DNA from 3 places in the Bacillus sp. Marseille-Q1617 genome. Region 3 is predicted to be linked to each of the others. Evidence: riboswitches for the same ligand, from Rfam matches in the RefSeq annotation. Region 3 holds a riboswitch; each other region holds the start of a gene.
The links. A riboswitch is a leader RNA that binds a small molecule or an ion and turns the genes downstream of it on or off. The one in region 3 is predicted to bind S-adenosylmethionine.
Positions count from the first base shown of each region.

Region 1: another riboswitch for S-adenosylmethionine. It lies ahead of HWX64_RS15580 (methionine ABC transporter ATP-binding protein); the one in region 3 lies ahead of HWX64_RS13070 (sugar ABC transporter substrate-binding protein).
Region 2: another riboswitch for S-adenosylmethionine. It lies ahead of HWX64_RS09485 (Fur-regulated basic protein FbpA); the one in region 3 lies ahead of HWX64_RS13070 (sugar ABC transporter substrate-binding protein).

Region 1 covers NZ_CAHJXM010000002.1:841,861-849,615, reverse strand. Annotated here, with positions in the region: gene sufD (Fe-S cluster assembly protein SufD) at 1-592, opposite strand, end outside; gene sufC (Fe-S cluster assembly ATPase SufC) at 610-1,395, opposite strand; gene HWX64_RS15595 (carboxymuconolactone decarboxylase family protein) at 2,542-2,907, opposite strand; gene HWX64_RS15590 (MetQ/NlpA family ABC transporter substrate-binding protein) at 3,028-3,855, opposite strand; gene HWX64_RS15585 (methionine ABC transporter permease) at 3,870-4,538, opposite strand; gene HWX64_RS15580 (methionine ABC transporter ATP-binding protein) at 4,535-5,557, opposite strand; SAM riboswitch class I at 5,705-5,809, opposite strand; gene HWX64_RS15575 (hypothetical protein) at 5,928-6,281, opposite strand; gene HWX64_RS15570 (thioredoxin family protein) at 6,544-6,867, opposite strand; gene HWX64_RS15565 (toprim domain-containing protein) at 6,870-7,232, opposite strand.
Region 2 covers NZ_CAHJXM010000001.1:1,907,990-1,915,744, reverse strand. Annotated here, with positions in the region: gene HWX64_RS09500 (dimethylarginine dimethylaminohydrolase family protein) at 1-730, shown strand, start outside; gene HWX64_RS09495 (YndM family protein) at 871-1,341, opposite strand; gene HWX64_RS09490 (protoporphyrinogen oxidase) at 1,550-2,941, opposite strand; SAM riboswitch class I at 3,157-3,267, shown strand; gene HWX64_RS09485 (Fur-regulated basic protein FbpA) at 3,378-3,599, shown strand; gene HWX64_RS09480 (four-helix bundle copper-binding protein) at 3,621-3,947, opposite strand; gene spoIIP (stage II sporulation protein P) at 4,153-5,259, opposite strand; gene HWX64_RS09470 (hypothetical protein) at 5,576-5,743, opposite strand; gene mgtE (magnesium transporter) at 6,163-7,521, opposite strand; gene crcB (fluoride efflux transporter CrcB) at 7,627-7,755, shown strand, end outside.
Region 3 covers NZ_CAHJXM010000002.1:300,726-308,480, forward strand. Annotated here, with positions in the region: gene icmF (fused isobutyryl-CoA mutase/GTPase IcmF) at 1-1,839, shown strand, start outside; gene HWX64_RS13055 (hypothetical protein) at 2,132-2,326, shown strand; gene rpoE (DNA-directed RNA polymerase subunit delta) at 2,486-3,073, shown strand; gene HWX64_RS13065 (CTP synthase) at 3,458-5,065, shown strand; SAM riboswitch class I at 5,593-5,699, shown strand; gene HWX64_RS13070 (sugar ABC transporter substrate-binding protein) at 5,865-6,950, shown strand; gene HWX64_RS13075 (sugar ABC transporter ATP-binding protein) at 6,965-7,755, shown strand, end outside.

The DNA.
Region 1 (7,755 bases), 540 kb from region 3:
AGCTGTTATCTTCCGCCACAACCAATACGTGGTTGAACATGGCAACTTCAGCGTTGTCGTGAACATAAACTGCTTGAATCGGATCAGCCAATTCTACGTTCTTTGGAATGTAAAGGAACGCTCCGCCATTCATCAATGCTGCATGAAGTGCTGTAAGCTTGTGCTCATCCGTTTTCACGCCTTCTGTCATGAAATACTTTTGAACAATTTCGCTGTGCTCTTTCACTGCTGTAAAGATATCTGTGAAAATGACACCCTTATCCTTTAATTCGCTGGATAGTGAAAGATATGCAGGTGTATTGTTTCTTTGGATATATAAGCTTTGATCTTTGCTTTCTAAGTCAACTAGTGCTTTTGCTTCTTCTGGCAGCTCACTCAATGAGGAAAACGAATCACTTTCAACCGAATGCTTCTGGAAAGAAGTGAAATTCCAGTTCGTGATTTTCGTTTTATCAGCAACCGGTAGGCTAAGATCCTTCATTTTGTTAAAGGCATCTGTACGAAGGGTTGTTAACCATTCTGGCTCTCCAAGCTGCTTTGAGAAGGAGCTGACATAGTCCTGATCTACTGATAGTTTCGTTTCTACAGTCATTATTATCCCCCTAACACTTACGCTTCTTGGCCAACAGTTTCGTCTTTGATTCCTAACTCTTCCTTGATCCAGTCATACCCTTCCGCCTCAAGACGCTGAGCTAATTCTGCTCCGCCTGATTTTACAATGCGGCCCTGCATCATCACGTGGACATGATCCGGTGTGATGTAGTTAAGAAGACGCTGATAGTGAGTGATGATCAAGCAGCCGAAATCTTCTCCGCGCATTTTGTTGATTCCTTTGGAAACAACTTTAAGGGCATCGATATCAAGGCCTGAATCAATCTCATCAAGGATTGCGATCTTTGGCTGAAGAAGCATCAATTGAAGAATTTCATTACGTTTCTTCTCACCGCCGGAGAAACCTTCGTTCAGGTAACGCTGTGCCATATCCGGATCCATTTCAAGATATTCCATTTCAGAATCCATTTTGCGGATGAATTTCATTAGTGAAATCTCATCGCCTTCTTCGCGGCGGCTGTTGATTGCAGAACGTAAAAAGTCAGCATTTGTTACACCGCTGATTTCACTTGGGTACTGCATAGCAAGGAATAGACCTACTCGTGCACGCTCGTCTACTTCCATTTCAAGCACGTCTTCACCGTCAAACGTAATGCTTCCTTTAGTGACTTCATACTTAGGGTGACCCATGATCGCAGAAGATAAAGTAGATTTACCTGTACCATTTGGTCCCATTACTGCGTGGATTTCTCCACCTTTAATTTCAAGGTTAACCCCTTTAAGGATTTCCTTTCCTTCAATCTCAACATGAAGATCTTTAATTGTTAAAGTAGAACCTGCCATGTGTATATACCTCCGTGACTTTATAAAATGAATGTAAGAGATTCCTCCCTTACTCATTCTCAATTTATTATCATTACAATCTTATAACAAATAAAAGGTATTATCAACTTTTTCAGAATCAGCGGCCAAGGTTAATCCGGCATGTAAATCCTTCTCTATTGTTTGCTGAAAACCACATAAAAATGTAGGGACTGCCATGAAAGAGCCTGTCCAGGTTTCTTCCTATATAAATAGGAAGAAATTACATGATAATCCGTTGGCTATTATTCTTTGTGGATCCCTGACACCGCTGTTGATTTCCCGCAAGACTGTGATTTGCCAGTGATGCGTGAAGTTCCAATTATTACGTTACATTCATGAAAAAAACCAGTGTCTGAATCAACACTGGTTTTCCTTTGCATCTATTATATATTAGCATGCACTTTTCTATCAAGTGCCGCAATCATTCTTCGACTTTCCTTGTAGTCCTGCTCTCTTTGCTTCTCTACTTGCATCCTCACTGCATGCTTTCGTTTGTACACCTCGTATCCAATTCCATGGGCACTATGCATCGCCTTTTCCATTTCACTTGTGTACGACAAACCCTCAAGAGAGTCGATAATGAATCATTCCTTTCAAATTTTATATTCATAACTATACTACCCCCTCCTGCTGAACACAAAACCCGTATTTCTTCATTTTTTCTAAAAAATCATATTCAGAAGATTTTTACAGCAGGGTATTATTAAGTTTTCATAAAATTCCGCCATTATACTAGCAAATAATAGGTAAGTTAGTAAATATCCAGATGCTTGTATAAAAATAAAGCGCTTACATTGAACAAATCGTCAAAAAGGACACGCAGACTTGATCCTCTGATGTACCTCCAAGTCCATTTTATTTATGTTCCACTTTCTCACGTTTCCGTTCCATTTTTTAAAAATCGAACCAAATAATGATTAATCAATCCTCTTTTCGAAAATACATGCCACTTTTTACATTTACGTGCAACTTGTCAAATAACCTTTATGCAGCCGGAGACAGCAGCCTGTATCTTCCACATCCCCTGCATGCCAAACTTTTTACCCTCATGAACTAAAGTCCTATATATAATAGAAGAAACTAAAAAGCGGAAGGGCTTCGATCCATGCCCTTCCGCTTTCTGAGTTATTGTTTAAGCTGGTTCAGTTCCTGCACGGATTGCTGTACCAGGGTGACAGCCTGGCTCATGGCTGCCCCGCCGCCGAATGCCGCGGTGACTCCAACGGCTTCAAGGATTTCCTGTTCAGAGCATCCTTCATCGATGCATCCCTTTGTGTGGTAGATGATGCAGTATTCATCCTGTGAATAGAGGCTGATTCCAAGGGCGATCAACTGCTTTTCTTTTGTAGTAAGGACACCCTCCCTGAAACAGTGCTCTGTGAATGTATTATAATGCTGTGCAAGCTCAGGCATTTTTTCCGTGAAGATCCCAAGCCCCATTTTATAGTCATGAAGTGCCGCTTCGGTTGTATTTCTAGGTTCCATTTGCATCCTGTTCAACTCCATTTTCGATTTAGATTCATCGAAGATAGTATGAGCCAATCAGGAATGGATTATGTCCGAAATTTATTCATAAAAGAAACCCGATGAAGTCATCGGGTTTCGTTAAACTTATTCTTCTGAAACAGGAACAACCGCCCCGTCCCACTCTTTATTGATGAAATCCTGGATTTCTTTTGAGCGCAGAGCTTTGACGAGTTCTTTCACTTCTTCTTTATCTTCGTCTCCTTTGTTGACAGTGATGACATTCACATATGGAGAATCAGTATCTTCGATGGCAATTGAATCTTCAAGCGGCTTCAGGCCGGCATCGATGGCATAGTTGGAGTTGATGACCACGGCATCGCCTTCTTCATTTTCGTACATTTGCGGAAGCATACCCGCTTCATATTCATAATCAAATTTCAGGTTTCTTGGGTTTTCCTCTATATCTTCAATTTGAGCCTGTGTATTTTCGACTCCATCCTTCAATGTGATGAGCCCTTTCTTTTCCAATAAGCTTAGGATGCGTCCGTGATCGGAAACAGAGTTACTCATCAAAATCGTTGCCCCTTCCGGAAGGTCCTCCAGGGATTTATACTTCTTGGAGTAAACGCCGATCGGCTCGATATGGATGCCGCCCGCATTGACGAAATCATACCCCTCATTATCCTTCATTTGAAGCTCCATGTAAGGGATCGTCTGGAAATAGTTGGCGTCGATGTCGCCGTTATCTAGATCCTTGTTAGGAAGGATATAATCCTGATACGTCTCGATTTGAAGATCGATTCCCTTCTCTTCCAGGATCGGCTTTACCTGTTCAAGGATTTCAGCGTGCGGTACATTCGAAGCACCCACTACCAGTTCCTTTTCATCGCTTCCCGCTCCTGAATCATTTCCGCAAGCGGCCAATCCAAAAATACTTGCTGCTGCTACTGCTCCTGCTAACCATTTTTTCATGTTGTTCTCTCCTTTTAGCGTTTATCTAATTTTTTTGTAAAGAAATCACCAATGAATTGAATTCCGAACACGATCACGAGGATCATGATCGTAGATGCCAGAGTGACATCATCCCTGCTGCGCTGGAAACCGTCCAGGTAAGCAAGGTTCCCAAGTCCCCCTGCCCCTATGACCCCTGCCATAGCGGTATATCCGACAAGGGCGATGGCCGTCACCGTAATACCCGATATGAGCGCCGGCATCGATTCCGGAATGAGCACTTTGATTATGATTGTACTTGTCTTAGCGCCCATTGCCTTTGCTGCTTCAATGACGCCTTTGTTTACTTCCCTCAGGGCGATTTCGACCATTCTGGCGTAAAACGGCGCAGCCCCGATAATGAGTGCCGGCAGAGCTGCATTTGCACCGCGGATTGTATCAAGCAAGAACTTCGTGAACGGGATCAGCAAGACGATCAAGATGATGAACGGGATCGACCTGAATACATTCACGACAGCGCTTGTTACAGTGTAAGTGAGTTTGTTTTCCCAAAGATTTTCTTTGGATGTCAAAAATAAAAGGATCCCGAGAATGATACCCAATACAAACGTGATAAGGACGGACATCCCCGTCATATAAAGGGTTTCCAGTGTTGCTTCCCAGAGCTTTTCCCAATCGACATTCGGAAAGATCGTTTCGATCATCCTGCCATCACCTCCACTTTCACCAACTGGCTTTCGGCAAACGCAAGGGCTTCTTTAAGCTGGGATTCCGCTCCGTCCAGATGAACGAACAATGTGCCGTATGCACCTTTTTGTGTCTGGGATATTTGCCCCTGAAGGATATTCACTTCAAGGTCGAATTTTCTGATCAGGGAGGTGATCAGCGGCTGCCCGGTCGATTCACCCACGAACGTAAATTTCAAGACCTTCCCTGTCGAGTAATCTTGGATGAGCTGTTCAATCACTTCATCCGAATCTTGATCCTGAGACACTTCCTTCACAAACCTTTTTGTCACCTGCTGCTGAGGATTCCGGAATACTTCGAGCACATCCCCGAGTTCAGCAACCTTCCCATTTTCCATTACGGCTACACGATGACAGATTTTTTTGATGACGTGCATTTCATGCGTGATCAGGACGATGGTCAGTCCCAGGCGCTTGTTGATATCCACAAGCAGATCAAGGATGGAATCGGTTGTCTGGGGATCAAGTGCAGATGTCGCTTCGTCACACAGAAGTACACTCGGGTTGTTCGCAAGTGCCCTTGCGATGCCGACACGCTGCTTCTGGCCGCCGCTCAGCTGCGCAGGATACGAATCCCCTCTCCCTTCAAGGCCGACAAGAGCCAGCAGTTCATTTGCCCTTTTATTTCTTTCTTTTTTAGGAACACCTGCTATCTCCAAGGGGAACTGAATATTTTCAATGACAGTCCTTGACCATAACAGATTGAAATGTTGAAAAATCATGCCTATCGATTGTCTTGCCTCGCGGAGCTTTTTACCTCTAATCGTAGATACTGCCTGACCGCCCACGTTAATAGCACCTTCAGTCGGGACCTCAAGTCCGTTGAGCATCCGGATCAGCGTACTTTTACCGGCACCGCTATAGCCGATCACCCCGAATATTTCACCTTCCTTAACGGAAAGGTTCACTCCGTCCACTGCAGAAATCGGGCCTGATTTCGATTGATATATTTTCTTCACGTCTGAGATGGTAATCATGATGTCGGTCACCTTCCTTCTTCTTGAGTAAAACGATCGTTCTAATATGAATTAATACTTCTCTTATTGCCCACAGTCTAGGTATGAGGGCAATAAAAAAACCTTCCCGCAGATAAGCAGAAAGGCATAATCATATGATTATCCTTCCTCTTATCTGTCAAAGCATAGCTTTGAGTGAATTGGCACCATTTCAATAAAATTGACGGTTGCCGGGCTTCATAGGGCACGTCCCTCCACCACTCTAAATAAGAGTAAGTCTAAATATATTAAGTTAATATGTGTAAAGTCTCAGAAAATTTGCTACAAAAGTGATTTTATCACCACATATAAAGGGTGTCAATTCTTTTTTTTCAGAAGATTAGAGTAATCACTAAATTTCCACAGTCTCTTTTATGATGGGTCTTGTCAACCACAACACAGACTCCACGAACAACAGCGGGCGGTAACCACCGCGAACAGATAATTGATTGTTTTCAACCATCCGCGATAAAAGCTCATCCCCTTTTAAAACACGTGTAATCATTTCCTTATTTCCATCGATAAAAAATTGAGGTTCAGATTTCATACTGTCTTCCATAATAAAGCACTCATTATTTGATAGAGAAATGGTGTAGCGCTGATTTTCACATTCGAAGGCAAGAATAAATGGATCTGAAGGAAATAACAGCTGCAGATGGTACTTGGCATGACATTGTTCAATTAACGTCTCTAAATGATTTCTCATAAATACCCTCCCGCGAATCTTCTTACTACTTAATTCTACATTTGGATATTCTATCCTTTTTCAGTTGCTCGACATGATTTTGAAGTAATAATGAATCACTGTCGAAATAGATAATATTGAATATTCAGAATATAAATTCCGAGCAATTTCTCTTCATTTCCCAAGAAATATGTCCTAGTTTGTAGAAAGGTTTTCAGGGTTGAGCAGCTACATTGGACACCTATATTAAAGTGATAGCGAAAATGACAAAATAAAAAGACCTTTATCCATTAAAGGTCTCTGTTTTCTTCAACATTTCATATAGATAGGGCACAGATTGAAAGGCATAAATCCTTTCCTTCTCTTCAGAATTTTTATATAGGATCAAACATGGCACACTTTCAATCACCTGTTCTTCTGCAAACTGTGGTAAGTAATTCAAATTGACTTTTTCAAAATGAAAGGACTGCGGAAGCTTTTTCACGACTTCCATCATTTTGCCTGCTACCTGGCATGTCCCACACATAGGGGTGTAGAGATAAACGGCCGAAAGTTCATGTGTGTTTATTGAATCATAAAGCGCACTTGTACTACTTACCTCATTCAACGTTAACTCATCCTTTTTTCCAGAAATTCCGTGTGTATATCAATATTGGCGCCAATCAGTACAGAAGCCAAATGATATTCAGGTGCAGATGCCACTTCTTTATACATCCGGTCGATATATAAGTGCTCTGCCTCGGGAAACTCACGCTTGAATTGTTTTCGAAGCTTTTCTCCTGCATGGTCGGCATCCACCAGTATATAAACATCTCTCTGTTCCAGCGAATCAATCAGTTCGTCCATTTTTGTAATGCTGATGGTTCCATTTGTACAGATAATCTCAATGGGTTCTTTAATGATCCCTTCTACCTTTCGTTTATCTGTTGTACCTTCTACGATGATTACTTTTTCATCACCAAATTCCAACATTGTCATCACCTTATCTTTCAAAAATAAGATTAGGATAGTATATTCAATTAATTAGAGATGATGTCCGCTACTTACTTATATCTTCTCATTTTTTTTTGGAAATAGAAAGAAAAAAGGCTGAACTCCGCTGTTGATTTCCGTGCAAGACTTCGCTTTCCGCGGGTAGCCCGTGAGCCTCCTCGTCACTCCGTTCCTGCGGGTTAGAAAAGCGGAGGGGCTTTGAAGAGAGGCGGGGGGGATAAGGCGAATCGGCCGTGAAGGCGTTTTTTGCCTTCTTGGACGAGTTGACTTATGACATGTGCCTCTAAGCCCCGGAGCTGGACACGTCTCACATTAGCTATTTTTCCCGCAGGAGTCTTCGTCTTGCACTCCAATCAACCGCTGGAACAGGCTTAAATCTTTTTCATTAAAATAAAGCGTATTAAATATATCTTACCAACTCAATACCTTGCATTAGCATTAAAACAGGCAAAAGGGTGCCGGCTTTCCATGAGGAGAAGTCTGGCACCCTTTCAAGTGAAAC
Region 2 (7,755 bases), on a different contig from region 3:
ACGCTACCATAAAGAGAATATAGATGTAGAAAAAGCCGTCTCACAACATGCAACATTCCTTGAAATATTGAAATCAAACGGAATTGAAACCCACTTGCTGTCACCGGACGAAGCATTTCCTGAACAAGTCTTTACAAGGGATATCGGGTTCACGGTGGGCAAAACTTTATTCATCTCGGATATGAAAATGCCAGTCAGACAAGGTGAAGAAGGTGAACTGAAAAAATGGCTGTCCAGCCGAGGCCTGCCATACATAGATCTCATTGAAGATGAAACTGAGGGCGGTGATGTGCTTGTACATGGAAGAACCGTGTACATCGGCCTGAGTGATAGGACGACACCAGGTGCAGTAGAACGAATTCAGTCATACCTGCCAGACTACGAAGTCATCTCCCTGCCGATTCATGAAGATATCCTTCATCTTGATTGTATCTTTAACATCCTTTCCGACAAGGATGCACTTATCCATCGTGAAGGATTATTGGAAGAAGACGTTAACCGACTGGCTTCTGAATTTCACTTGATCGATGTCTCACGAGAGGAACAATTCACCATGGGAGTAAATGTTCTTTCAATTGGAAACAAGAAAGTTATCAGCCTTCCAATAAATAAGGAAGTCAACGGTAAACTTCGCGAACGGGGGTATGAGGTAATCGAAGTGGAATTCGATGAAATCATTAAGTCCGGTGGATCATTCAGATGCTGTACGCTCCCGCTGCTGCGACAGTAAATGTCACAACCAGTGTTGCTTTATAGAGCGACACTGGCTTTTGAACTTTCTACAGAAGCATAGCAACTCCCACCTCATTTTCTAAATCAATCATAAAAAAACAAACCCGATGATTTCCTTATCAGGTTTGTTTTCATGTATTATTCCTTGTCTCTGTTTTTCATATGGAATTCATCCGTGAGTTTTGTTGGGAATTCGGGATGAATTTGTTCTGAAGCTTCAGTCTGATACTGAAGATTGGCCGGCGCTTTTCTTTTATTTGACCGATTAGGTAAGATATCACGAACTACATACCTATGGAAAAACAGTTCAAACACCATTAATGCTAGAGCAGCAAGAATAGATCTTATTAAATAAGTACCGCCATCCGTCATTCCATCCGTCATAAAGTAAATCAAGATAAATGCAAGTCCAAAATCAGCCAGTGCGGCTACTGTATTACTTGTTCTTGGAAGCAAAAACAGATCTCCAAGTAAATAAGCAATTGATCCCAACACTAATGATATAAGAAAAACATCTCCAAAGGTAATGGCTTGTACACCTGCAAGGATCAAATATAGAAGTACAAAGGTTGCCACAAATTTAATGGCAAATGCTTTAATATGCTTCATGTGCAATCCCTCCTTAACTTATCTTTCTCTTTTTATTTGAGATTATGCTAAAGAAAGGAGGATGTTTTTTCCGGCTGATATGTACCTTGTGATTTTAAATGCTATGATGGCTGGACTAAAACTTCTTTTCCCTGACCACCTAGGCTTCGATGAATTTTTCGAAAAAAAGAGCTTGAAATTCCTTTAAAGAATTCAAGCCCAAAAATACTTATCTGATTATTTTTTCAATAATGGCTTCAGCCGTATGCTTTCCATTTTGAATACAAGCACCGATTCCGACTCCGAAATAAGACGCGCCCGCAAGTGTCACATTAGGATAGTTCTCACTAAGTGTATGTTGAAGTGAGTTCACTGCCTCGCTGTGCTGCAAATGGTAGTTCGGCATAAGGTCTTTCCACTCGGTGACCTTAACGGATACCGGTCTTTCGTTAATGGCCAGACTTTTTGATATATCCTTAAGTGCTACGTTTGTAAGATCCTCTTCACTAAGGCCCTTTAATTCTCGGTAATGAGGATTGGAACTTTTGTAGAATAATCTTACCAACAATTCATGTTCCTCTGCTGTATGCTTCCATTTTCGGCTTGTCCACGTACAAGCATCGCATAGAACATCACTGCCATGCGATGTAATAAATCCTGTTCCATTTTCAGGAAGAATATCATCCTTTACATCAAACCCTATATAAATGCTTGTGAGAGATGAATTTTTCAATAGGCTGAAGTGTTGATCCATTAGAGGATCGTTCAAAATCATTTGTGTAACATCATGTGGTGTTGAAAAAACTACATAATCGGCCTCAACCTGCTTTCTGTCAGTAAAAGTGAGCTCGTACTTATCTTCATACTGCTTCAGGTTAATAAGTTCTTCACCCTTAATAATATCAGCATCTTCTATCACCTGTTCAAGCCGGTCTATCAGAGCAGATAACCCGTTTCGGAAAGAGATGAATTTCCCTTTGGAGGAACTCTTAAATCTTTCTTTATTTGCTTCAAGCCCTTTGATGATACTTCCATATTGATTTTTATAATCCACCAAATACGGAAGCGTACTAGACATCGTCAAATCATGAAGGTTTCCTGAGTACACACCGGATAGTACAGGTGCAATTTGGTTCTCGACAAGTTCCCGCCCAAAGAACGCTTCCAAAAATTCACCTACCGAACTCTCTTTTGTAAATATCTTGTTGGGAGTTTCCAAATCCTTACACGCTTCACGTTTGCCATCTTCTGAAACCAACGTACTTTCCATTAACGATTCTATACTCATCGGAATACCGAAAATCGTATCTTCGGGAATCTTATGCAGCTTCGCGTTCATGTAGATATAGGATAGCCCTGTTTCGTTATACACAAGTTCATCCTCTAGCTGCAATTCTTCTATTAAAGCCAGCACACCCTCATTTCTTGCAACAATCGAGTCTGCCCCCGTCTCCATGATGAACGGATGTTCCTTTACGGTTTTAATCTTTCCGCCAAGCTCTTGATCACGTTCGACCAGTATCAATTCGATATCAATATTATTTTCTCTTTTTAATTTATCGAGATGGTACATCGTTATGAGTCCTGTGATGCCCCCGCCAACTACAACAACCTTTTTCATCGTCATTCACTCCATATGCAGGTTTATACCATTAGCCTATCACTTTTTATTGTGAAATCATAAACAAATGGGGAATTTATTGTGACTTTTTAATGAAGATTCTGTGTACTGGATGCTTAGAGACTAAAGTGGAAAAATCTTCATCTCGCATTTATTCATACTTGACAACTCGGAATACTATGTATTAAAGTATATCTAACTTATTAATCATGAATAACTTATCAAGAGAGGCAGAGGGACTGGCCCGATGACACCTCAGCAACAGATTCTGATTTCACGGAACACTGTGCTAATTCCATCAAGCCGAAAGCTTGAAAAGATAAGATGAAGAATAAAACTATTTAAACCTTCTTCTTATCTTCGGAAGAAGGTTTTTGTTATGTAAAAACAATAAAGACTTTTCTCATGAAATAAATGATAAAAGGGGTGCAAGATAATGGGAAAAATCATTCGACATACTTTAGAAAGACGCCGGGAGGAGCTTATAAACAAACTGATCACCTATAACATTTTCAAGAAGAACGGCAAACAACTGTTTGAATTGACCCTGCAAGAACTCGAAAAGGAGTATCAAGAGGCAAAAAGTCATTGCCATCCTCACAGCAGCGCTTCCTCCATCCATTGGAAAAATGTAAAGGCCCGTCCCTCGGCACGTTAAAGTACTGAAGGACGGACCTGTTTATGCGATATTTCTGCAAGCTTCTGCACACTTAAAGCAGGCATCTGCGCATTTTTGACAGTGATCGTGGTCATGCTTTTTGCATTCGTTTCCGCAAGCTTCACAGATGGATGCACATACTGAAGCAAGCTCGGATGCAAACGGCGTGCCTCTTACCAGTGCCTGTTCTAAAAATCCGCACATGTCTGAGCATTCACGATCTAAACGGATACAATCCGCCATCATTTTAACATCATCCTCACCAAGGCATGCATCGTAACAATGATTGCAAGCCTCCATACACTCATGTAATGTTTGTACTAATGATTGATACTTTTCGTGTGACATTAATTAGTTCCTCCTTGTTTTTTATTCTATCATTCTTTATCCGGGTTTCACCTTCTCTAAACAACATTCCAAAAATTCGTTTCAAGATTGAAAAGGATTCATAACCCGCATAGGTTATAGTTTCCCGCGTTTTTTGCAGAATTTATGCAAAAAACGGAGAAAACGAAAAAAGCTGCCTTATCACAGCAGCTTTTCGCAGACACACTTATCCATTAACTTCTACAACATCTTCCTTGTAAAACTCTGCGAAGATTTCTGCAAATGCTTCCGTTGAATTATAGAGCTCGACTAAATTATTTTCTACACCACCGAATTCCAGGAGCATGGCTCGCTCGGTCAAGTCCTGATTGTAGACACCGTTTCCTTCAGCTTTCGTTTTAACAAATACCCCGCGGCTGATGCCGGGATATTTCTTTTCGAGTGCGCCATTCAATTCTTTGGCGATGGCCAGATTTTTTTCGAAATTCTTGTTTTCTTTACCTACGATAAAGAATAATCGTGCATATTGCTTCCCATTAATTGTTTTAGTGGTGATTTCCCTGGGCTGGGAGTCACGGTGGATATCAATCAGGTAATTGAGGTCATTATTTCCGGCAAGTGCTTCTTGAACCTGCTCCCTTGATAATTTATATGACTCATAATAGGTCCAGTTCTTCTCTTTCAGTGCCTGCGTAGTATCTGTCTTATCCTGTACGGCACCTATCCCTCTTTTCGCAAGTTCTTGTTGAAGCTTTGACCCGATCGCAATGACGTTTACTTTTTCATTCGTACTGGCAGGATTTTCGGTTTGATTATTTTTAATAAGCGGGCTAAATGCTTCCCAGCTGTGGGAATGATAAATAAAGACAGATTTCTTATCGACTTCTTCAACGGTTTCTCCACTGTCGCCATTTGCCCGGTCAATCTGTTTCTGATCAAACTCCTGATTCTTCAATTGTTCCTCAGTCGGTGCGGGCGATTCTACAGGCAGGTTGGTTATATCCGTCCCTTTCCCCGCTACGGCTATCTGGGTATGGTAATTTTCAATCCCCGGTATCTCTCTTCCAAATAAACTGCGGGGATCAAACAACGAGACATTGGTTACACTTTCAAGCCAGTCAAAGTCGGACTCCAATTCCTCTTCATTCATTACCCTGAGTGAAGTAATCTCTTCAGATAGAAGCTTCAAGAGGGTCTCTTTCGGTACCATATCAGATACTGTCGAGTAAAACAGCGTGTCCACCTTCAGCTTGATTGCCGTCGCAGATATAAGCCAGACGGAAAAATAAAGAAGGATAATTCCGAGAACCATCATTCTTGCTAAAGATTTCATAGTCACAAATACTAGTAGGGGTAGGGTGCTATCTTTTCTGGATTTGTACGCCATGAATGAACTCCTATACTTATAAGATTTACTAGTTCACTATATGCGCAACTTGCAGAATATAGAATGAAGAGATAAAGGTTCATTCTTCTTTACTAGAAGGGCAAATTTATGAAGGCAGTACAAATCACACTTTAATTATGTAAACTTGATAGGTATAGTGGGTGTAAGTAGAAAATTTCCGTATTCTTAACAATTGATTGGAATAGGTATGCTCATTAATTTAAATCGAGATTTCAAAAATATTCCGACAATATTCATCATATTATTTAGTTGTTTTGGAGGCTTCTCCGAATTTTTTTAAGCGAAAAGAACTTCCTTCATCTTCTGAAAATCCCATAGCGGCAGCCTTCTGCATTACTTTATCAAGCATATTCGGGAAAAGATTCATTTTCATTTTATAGTTGAAAAAATAATAAGTTTCAGGTGTCACAATTACGCCCTCCTTGATAGGTATATAAATATTTAATTGTATGATATAATTTATACTTAATCAAGATTAAATTATTTTGGGTCTACGAGACTGTATTTAGTCAATCCCTCTATAATATAGAAGGGAGACGTTTTATGTCATTCGATACAATTCTGCGAATGCTGAAAACTCAAATTGATTTTAAAGAAAGTGAGATTATTCACACTTTCAGTTCGGAGGACCAGACACCTGTACTTTCCGTCATATACCACTTTGACACGGAAACGTTCTTGTTAACTTATATAGAAACCCAGCAAACCAAGAAATATACAGATATTATTAAGTTGGCGGACATAATCGAACGACATCTTAACCAACAGCCACAGAAAGTATAATCATAGAATAACCGCCCCGCTGCTCATTGCCGGGGCGGTTTTAGTTTAGGATAATTTTGAAATGAACATGCTTGCAATGCCGAAATATACGAGCAGTGAAAAGATATCGTTGATTGTTGTAATGAGTGGACCTGAAGCTACGGCAGGATCAATATTAAACTTATAGAGAACGAGCGGAATGATGGTTCCTGCTAGTGTTCCGATTATGAGTGTGATCAATAGTGAACTACCCACTACGATTCCAAGTACGAAGCTTCCCTGCCATATGAATGCAATGATCGATATCAATATTGCACAACTAAGACCGATGATGATACCTACCCATAATTCACGAAATATCAGCTTCAAAACCTGTGTTACGTCCAAGTCTTGTGAAACCAGCCCCCTTACGACTACTGCAAGGGACTGTGTACCTGTATTTCCTGTCATACCGGCTATCATCGGCATAAAGAATGCCAGAGCGACTGCAGACTGCAGTGTATCTGAAAATCCGTCTATGATACTGCCTGACACAAGACCGATCAATAACAAGAGTATGAGCCACGGCAGCCGTCTGTATGCAGCCACGAACGGCTTCGTGTTGAAATCAATCGCTTTACCGGAAGCAGATAGCTTTTCAATATCTTCGTTTGCCTCTTGGATCACTACATCAATAATGTCATCGACCGTAATGACTCCCATCAGTTTATCATCTTCTTCTATGACAGGGATCGAAACGAAATCATAGCGGCTGATCAATTTCGCCACTTCTTCCTGATCGGTAAGAACGTCAACTTTGACCACTCTTGTAAACATGATATCTTCAATTTTATCCTGCATTTCCCCCAGGAGAAGGTCTTTATAAGAGACAACCCCCACCAGCTTTTTACCCTCATCTATTACATAAAGGTAATTCAAATACTCGGCAAGTTCGGCAAAATCCTTTAGTTTATCGACAGCTTCTCTTACCGTATAATGTTTTGAGATCCACACAAATCGGTTATTCATGAGACGCCCTGCCGATTCAAGGGGATAGTTCATCATGTGCTGAACTACATCAGATTCTTCCTGTTTCATTTCAGACAACAATTCTTCAATCTGATCAGGTTCAAGATCGGATAAAAGTGTGGTCAAATCATCATTTTCCATAAGATCAAGCACTTTGGTCGACTTTTCAATGCCTAATTTCTGCAGGACTTCCAGCTGATCCTCACTCTCTAATTCCTTCATCAGCTCTTTAAGCTGGGAGATGGTCAAGAATAGGAGAAATTTATTACGATGTTTTGCAGGCAGGTGCTGATACTGCTGTGCCATGTCATATGGCTGCAGTTCATCCATGATTTCCTGAAAACCCCGCTTCTTTCCTTCTTTTAAGCTCTGAATTATTTCAAGTGTGAGTTCATACTCTGCAGGTGATGCTCCCATTGTTTTCAACTCTCTCTTTATATAATGTCATTGATATCATACCCATTATCACCCATAATGAACATAGTTAAGTGAATCAATTCTAAAGAAAAGAGATGCTTTATTTTGCAAAATTATTTATTGGTAGGACTAGCGGGTGCCGTCGGTTCTCTTTTAAGGTTTGCTCTGGGTGCCTCGGTTCATTCACATTGGCAGTATCACTTTCCTCTAGGCACACTGCTCGTTAATTTGACC
Region 3 (7,755 bases):
AAAGAACAGAATGAAGAAGTCCTCACTTCACTGAACACCTTGAAAGAAGAAGTAGAAAACAAGCTGACAGCGGAATCCAAGGATATCTTGGCAAAATGGGAAAACCTGAAGGATACGTACAGCAAGGACCAATTCGTCACAAAAATCCGCGACAAGGAAATCGTCACCGAGCTGAGTACGAAGAGCTTGTCAGGGCTCAATATTCCTAAGGTGGCCCTGCCTAAGTACAAGGATTACGGGGAAATCCTGAAATGGGTCTACAGGGAAAACGTGCCGGGTTCATTCCCGTACACTGCCGGTGTGTTTCCTTTTAAACGAAAAGGGGAAGATCCGAAGCGCCAGTTCGCGGGTGAAGGGACTCCGGAACGTACGAACCGCCGTTTCCACTACTTGTCGAAGGACGATGATGCGAAGCGTCTGAGCACGGCGTTCGACTCGGTTACATTATATGGGGAAGATCCGGATTACCGTCCGGACATCTACGGTAAAGTCGGGGAAAGCGGTGTGAGCATCTGTACGCTTGATGACATGAAGAAGCTGTATGCTGGCTTCGATTTGTGCGCTCCGTCCACATCGGTTTCGATGACGATTAACGGACCTGCGCCGATCATCCTCGCGATGTACATGAACACGGCGATCGACCAGCAGATCCGTGCGAAGGAAGAAGAGCTTGGCCGCGTGCTGACAGTCGAAGAATATGTGGAAGTGAAGGAACAGACGCTTCAAGTCGTGCGCGGAACCGTTCAGGCCGATATTTTAAAAGAAGATCAAGGCCAGAACACTTGCATCTTCTCGACTGAGTTCGCGCTTCGCATGATGGGTGACATCCAGCAGTACTTCATCGATCATAAAGTGAGAAACTACTATTCTGTCTCGATTTCCGGCTACCACATCGCGGAAGCGGGGGCGAATCCTATTTCGCAGCTTGCGTTCACGCTGGCAAACGGCTTCACCTATGTCGAGTACTATTTAAGCCGCGGAATGGATATCAATAAGTTCGCTCCTAACCTGTCGTTCTTCTTCTCGAACGGACTCGATCCTGAGTATACGGTGATCGGCCGCGTGGCCCGCCGAATCTGGTCGACAGTAATGAGGGATAAGTACGGTGCGGATGAGCGCAGCCAGAAGCTGAAGTATCATATCCAGACGTCCGGCCGCTCGCTGCATGCGCAGGAGATCGATTTCAACGATATCCGTACGACACTACAGGCCTTGATGGCCCTTCAGGATAACTGTAACTCGCTTCACACCAATGCCTATGATGAAGCGATCACGACGCCGACGGAAGAATCCGTCCGCCGTGCGATGGCGATCCAGATGATCATCACGAAAGAACACGGTCTTTCTAAAAATGAAAATCCGCTTCAAGGATCTTTCATCGTGGAAGAATTGACGGATCTCGTGGAAGAAATGGTGCTCACTGAGTTCGACCGCCTGAATGACCGCGGTGGTGTGCTCGGTTCCATGGAAACCCAGTATCAGCGCGGCAAGATCCAGGAAGAATCCATGTATTATGAAATGAAGAAACATAACGGTGAACTTCCGATCGTCGGGGTGAACACGTATCTGAATCCGAATCCTCCATCTGAAGAACAGATGGACAGCATGGAACTGGCGCGTGCGACGAAGGAAGAAAAAGAAACGCAGATCAAGAACCTTCGCGACTTCCAGGCGAGAAACGAAAGTGATATCGAAGAAGCGCTTCAGCGCCTGAAAAAAGCGGCAGTCGACGGAGGCAACATCTTCGAAGAGCTGATGGAAACCGTCAAAATCGCAAGCCTGGGACAGATCACAAGAGCCCTATACGAAGTCGGCGGCCAGTACCGCCGGAATATGTAATAGATTAAGAAGAAAGAAGACTGCTGTCGTACCGGACGGCAGTCTTTTTTCAAAATTGCGGGTTTGATGAAGGCCCGTCCCAGCACGCGTTAACGCGCTAAAAGCCCGTCCCTCACTATGCTAAAGGATTTTCTGGTGGGTTGGATGATTAAAGTTTGGGGAATCGGTCCATGCTGAATATACAGAAAAGTTACAATTCTTTACGCTGCAATCATAGATGATGGTGTGGTTTTGCTATATAATGGGTATTGGATGAATAGACCCTGAGACGATTTATACTGGATGTGAAACTGTGAGGACATTTTTGCGTTATGCGCTTATGGCGGTCGGTATTTATGGGGCTCTTGTTTTGTATCACTTTCAGCTGGGGGCGATCCCGTTCCTTCTCCTGTCCTTCTACTTTTTTTATGAAGCGTATAAGGTGATCCGGTACGGTGACAGGGAGGAAAGTGAAGAGAGCAGCAGCCTTCTGAATTCACAAAAATAAAAAAATGATAGAAATGACAGATAAAGATAGCATAAAGTCTCTTATATTGTTTATAATGGGTAATATGCTTAAAATGATAATGGCAGGATTGTGCCATTTTTTAAAGTGCTTTAGTGACTCTCTCAGTAGAGTGTGAAATAGAGAAAGGAAGTGCGTGAAGTGAGTCTAAAACAGTTATCGAAGGAAGAATTGCGACAAACATCTTTTATTGAATTGGCACACGAGATCATGACGGAAAAGAAGCAAGCCATAACATTTCAAGAAGTGTTGAACGAAATTACAAGTCTACTTGAAATCTCTGAATCAGAGGCTAAGAGCCGCATGGTTCAATTTTATACAGATCTTAACATCGACGGACGATTCATTGCGCTTGGCGAAAACCGCTGGGGTCTCCGCGAATGGTATCCGGTTGATCAAATCGAAGAAGAAACCGTACCTACGATGAAATCTACCAAAAAGAAAAAGGCGAAGAAGAAAGTCGACGAAGATCTTGATCTTGACGAGTTCGATGATCTTGATGATGAAGATCTGGATGACGATCTTGATTATGATGATCTTGATGATACAGATGACGAAGATCTGACGGATGATGACGACGATGTGGATGACACGGACGATGATCTGGACGACCTTGATGTCGATGATGACGAAGAAGTCGATGAAGACCTGGAAATCGACGAGTTCGATGAAGTCGATGACGAAGAGGAAGAAGAATCAGATGAAGAAGATGAGGATGAAAAGCTTTAATTTTTCTGTGAATTAGGAAGATTTGCCTGACTCCATTCTATGCTTGACTTCTTTCTTGCAGGAAGGTAGTATTTTATTTGGGCTCCTTAAAAAAGGACGGATAGAGTATTCAGCGCTCCCCTTACCATTTGGTAAGAGGGGCGTTTTTTATTTTTTACAGGACAGCCTGTGCTTGGGATGCAGGCTGATTCACGTTTTCTCTACCCCTTACAACTTACCAATATTCATAAATAAGAGGCTGTCTTTTAGCTGATTTTTGCCCATGATTTTATTTTGCGGGAATGGACTTCTCCTTCTTTGAACAAGATAACTTCATGACAAGGATACATAGGAGACACCCTCTACTTTTTTTGAACCAACTCATATTAAAAGGGGGACATATACATGACTAAGTATATTTTCGTAACAGGCGGCGTTGTGTCGTCACTTGGAAAAGGGATCACAGCAGCGTCCCTTGGAAGACTATTAAAAAACCGCGGAGTTTCGGTGACGATCCAGAAATTCGATCCGTACATCAACGTGGACCCGGGAACGATGAGCCCGTATCAGCATGGAGAAGTATTCGTAACGGATGACGGTGCGGAAACAGATCTTGATTTAGGTCACTATGAGCGTTTCGTAGACATCAACCTGACAAAATACAGCTCCGTGACGACTGGGAAAATCTATTCCACGGTCCTGAAAAAAGAGCGCCGCGGTGATTACTTGGGCGGAACGGTTCAGGTCATCCCGCATATCACAAATGAAATCAAAGAACGCGTATACCGCGCAGGCAAAGAAACAAATTCAGACGTCGTCATCACGGAAATAGGCGGAACGGTAGGGGATATCGAGTCTCTTCCATTCCTTGAAGCAATCCGTCAAATCAAGAGTGACGTAGGCCGTGACAACGTGATGTACATCCACTGTACGTTAGTTCCTTACATCAAAGCTGCCGGTGAAATGAAAACGAAGCCGACCCAGCACAGTGTAAAAGAGCTTCGCAGCCTTGGTATCCAGCCGAATGTCATCGTCGTTCGTACAGAAATGCCGATGACGCAGGATATGAAAGACAAGATCGCCCTGTTCTGTGATATCGATAAAAATGCCGTAATCGAAGCGATGGATGCAGCGACACTGTACTCAGTTCCTCTTTCCCTTCAGGAACAGAAGCTTGATGAAATTACATGCCAGCACCTTAAGCTGAATTGCCGTGAAGCGGAAATGACGGAGTGGAATGAACTCGTCGAGCGTGTAACGAATCTATCACGCAAAACGAAGATCGCACTTGTTGGGAAATATGTTGAACTTCAGGATGCTTATATTTCAGTAGTGGAAGCTCTTCGTCATGCCGGCTATCAGTTCGACAGTGATATCGAAGTCAAGTGGCTGAACTCTGAGCTTGTTGATGCAGGAAATGTTGCTGAAAAACTTGGGGACGTAGACGGAATCCTTGTGCCTGGAGGCTTCGGTGACCGCGGAGTCGAAGGGAAAATCGCAGCGACTCAATATGCCCGTGAAAACAAGATTCCTTTCCTTGGAATCTGCCTTGGCATGCAGCTGGCATCTGTAGAGTATGCGCGCAATGTACTTGGTCTTGAAGGAGCTCACTCAGCTGAGTTGAACCCGGATACGCCTTACCCGATCATTGACCTGCTTCCAGAACAGAAGGACATCGAAGATCTTGGCGGAACGCTTCGCCTCGGTTTATATCCATGTAAACTGACGAAAGGTTCAAAAGCCTATGCAGCGTACGACGGCGAAGTGGTTTACGAGCGTCACCGCCACCGCTTCGAATTCAACAATCACTACCGTGAGCAAATGGAAAAAGCAGGCTTCATCTTCTCAGGTACAAGCCCTGACGGACGCCTTGTGGAGATCATCGAACTTGAAGATCACCCATGGTTCGTGGCATCCCAATTCCACCCGGAATTCACGTCACGCCCGACTCGTCCGCAGCCGCTGTTCAGAGACTTTGTCGAAGCAAGTTTGGCTTTTGGTGAGAAGGAATAAGAGATAGTAGTTGGTTTGGACCGCTTTCCTGGATGGGGGAGCGGTCTTTTTGTGTGGAGGGGGCACGGCGGTGGCTGTCTATTTACGATTGAGTGCAGGGATAAAGTGTGTAGGGAGGTGTAGAGGTTGTCGGATATTGTCGTTAAATCGGTAGATCGCCCTTATATTTGATATTCCGCCCTTAAAATCGAAATCTCGCCCTTATATTTAGAATAACGCCCATAACAATGCAGATTGCGCCCATAAAAATAGGGGCGGCACTTGGTGCAGGTGTAGATTATTCGACAGTTCGAGCATAAGGAGGGAGTTTTCGAGTAAAAGCAACCGAATTTCGAGCATAAAATGGGCAGGTTCGAGCAAAAGCAAGCGGATTTCGAGCATAAAATAGAAATCCCAATCATAAGAAGCTCCCCAATACCCGGGTATGTGTATCTCAAGAAAAAAATAAAAAAGAATATTGACAATTTTTCCACAAATAAGTAAGATATCGATTATACGCATGCGAATAGTAAACAAATTTCATATTTCTCTTATAAAGAGTTGGCAGAGGGACTGGCCCGATGATGCCCGGCAACCTACCGTTTCGACGGAAAGGTGCTAAGACCTGCAGGATTGATTTCCTGAGTGATAAGAGTACGTTTATTGATACATAAACCTCTTTTCTCTCGGGAAAAGAGGTTTTTTGGTGTCCGCGGGAAACTGGTGGATCCCGTTGACGGACCTTGAAAGCGAGCGAGTGCACCGCCCGGATCGAGAGGTCAAATTTTTAAAAAAACATATCACAAGAGGAGAGTCATTTATGAAAAAGCCGTCTTTATTACTTATCATCATCACGCTGGTACTGAGCCTGCTCGCAGCATGCCAGCCGAAGGTTTCCGAGGAATCGAATGCTGAAGCGGGGGCAGTGAAAGGGACATCCGATCACGCGCTTGCAGGCAAGAAAATCGCTTTGATCATGCAGATTAACCTGGGCACGTTTTCTGCCCAATACATTGAGGGTGTGAAAGAGCAGGTCGAGAAGTTCGGAGGGAAGGTACAGGTCTTCACTTCTGATGGGGATCTTTCAAAGATGTCATCGAACCTCGATGCTGCCATCAATCAGAAGTTCGATGGGATCCTGATTGACCATGGAACGAAGGAAGCGCTGCAGTCAGGTGTCGAGAAAGCAAAAGGGCAGGGCATTCCAGTCGTCGTGTTTGATGCGGATGTTGAATCGGATGGTGTGACCGTCCTTGAGCAGGGAGACAGGCAAATGGCAGATCAGACACTTAACGCCCTTTCAGAAGAGTTAGGCGGAAAAGGTGAAATCGTCAAGATCTGGGTAGCGGGGTTCGCCCCGATGGAAAGGCGCCAGACAGCTTATAAAGAGTTCCTTGAAGCGAACCCTGACATCAAGGAAGTGGCGGCTTTCGGCGCCGCGACCCAGAATACGGCACTCGATACGCAGGCCCAGATGGAAGCGATCCTGAAGCAGTATCCGAATAAAGGGGATATCGATGCTGTGTGGGCGGCATGGGATGAATTCGCGAAGGGTGCTGTCCGGGCCATCGAGGCAGCCGGACGGGATGAAATCAAGGTTTACGGGATTGATATGAGCGATGAAGACCTGCAGATCCTCCAGAAAGAAGGAAGTCCGTGGGTGGCATCTGCGGCGGTTGATCCGAAAGACATCGGGCGCGTTCAGGTGCGGTTCCTTTATCAGAAGATTTCTGGAGAAGATACACCTCAGACCGTGAAGCTCGAGCCTGTCTTCATCGAACAGGACCAGCTACCGGATGAACAGATCACAACCGACCAGCTTCACAAGCATGTCGAAGGCTGGGGCGCAAGCGAGCAGGGATACACAGATGAATTGAAGGAGCTTGAAGGCTCTTTCAAAAAATAGAGAGGAGGATGGATATGGCTGCTTTGCTGGAAATGAAAGATATCCATAAAACTTTTTCAGGGGTGAAGGCCCTGGACGCAGCAAGATTCCAGGTGAATGGAGGGGAGGTCCATGCCCTTCTCGGAGCGAACGGGGCAGGAAAGAGTACGCTCATGAAAATCCTTTCCGGGGCTTACACGCCGGACAGCGGCGAAATTCTTCTTCGCTCTGAAAAGAAACGCTATCAAACTCCGAGAGAAGCAAAGCAGCACGGCATCCACTGTGTCTATCAGGAAGTGGATACGGCAATCGTCCATCAGCTTTCGGTTGCGGAAAACATCCTGCTTGACCGCTTATCGGGCGGCGGATCTTTTTTCCTGAATAAAAGGACGCTTGAGAAAGAGGCGGGCGCCGTGCTTCACAGGATCGGGGCAGGTAATCTGTCACTGAGTTCACCTGCTTCCTCACTCAGCCTGGCCGAAAAACAGCTCGTCCTGATCGCGAGGGCGCTGCTTCAGAAAGCGGAAATACTGATTCTCGATGAGCCGACAGCCCCTCTCAGTCTATCGGAAACCGACAGGCTGTTCGAGGTGATGGAAGAGTTAAAGAAAGAAGGGGTAGGGATAGTGTTCATTTCCCACCGTCTGCCCGAGGTGTTCCAGGTGTCCGACCGGATCACGGTGATGAGGGACGGCAGGACGATCGGCATCTATGAAAAAGAGGAGACGACACCTGAGGAAATCGTAGAAAAAATGCTGGGGCGTTCGTTTAAGGAAGAATTCGTAAAGCAGCCTGCTGAAAAAGGAGGGATGCTTTACGAAGTGAA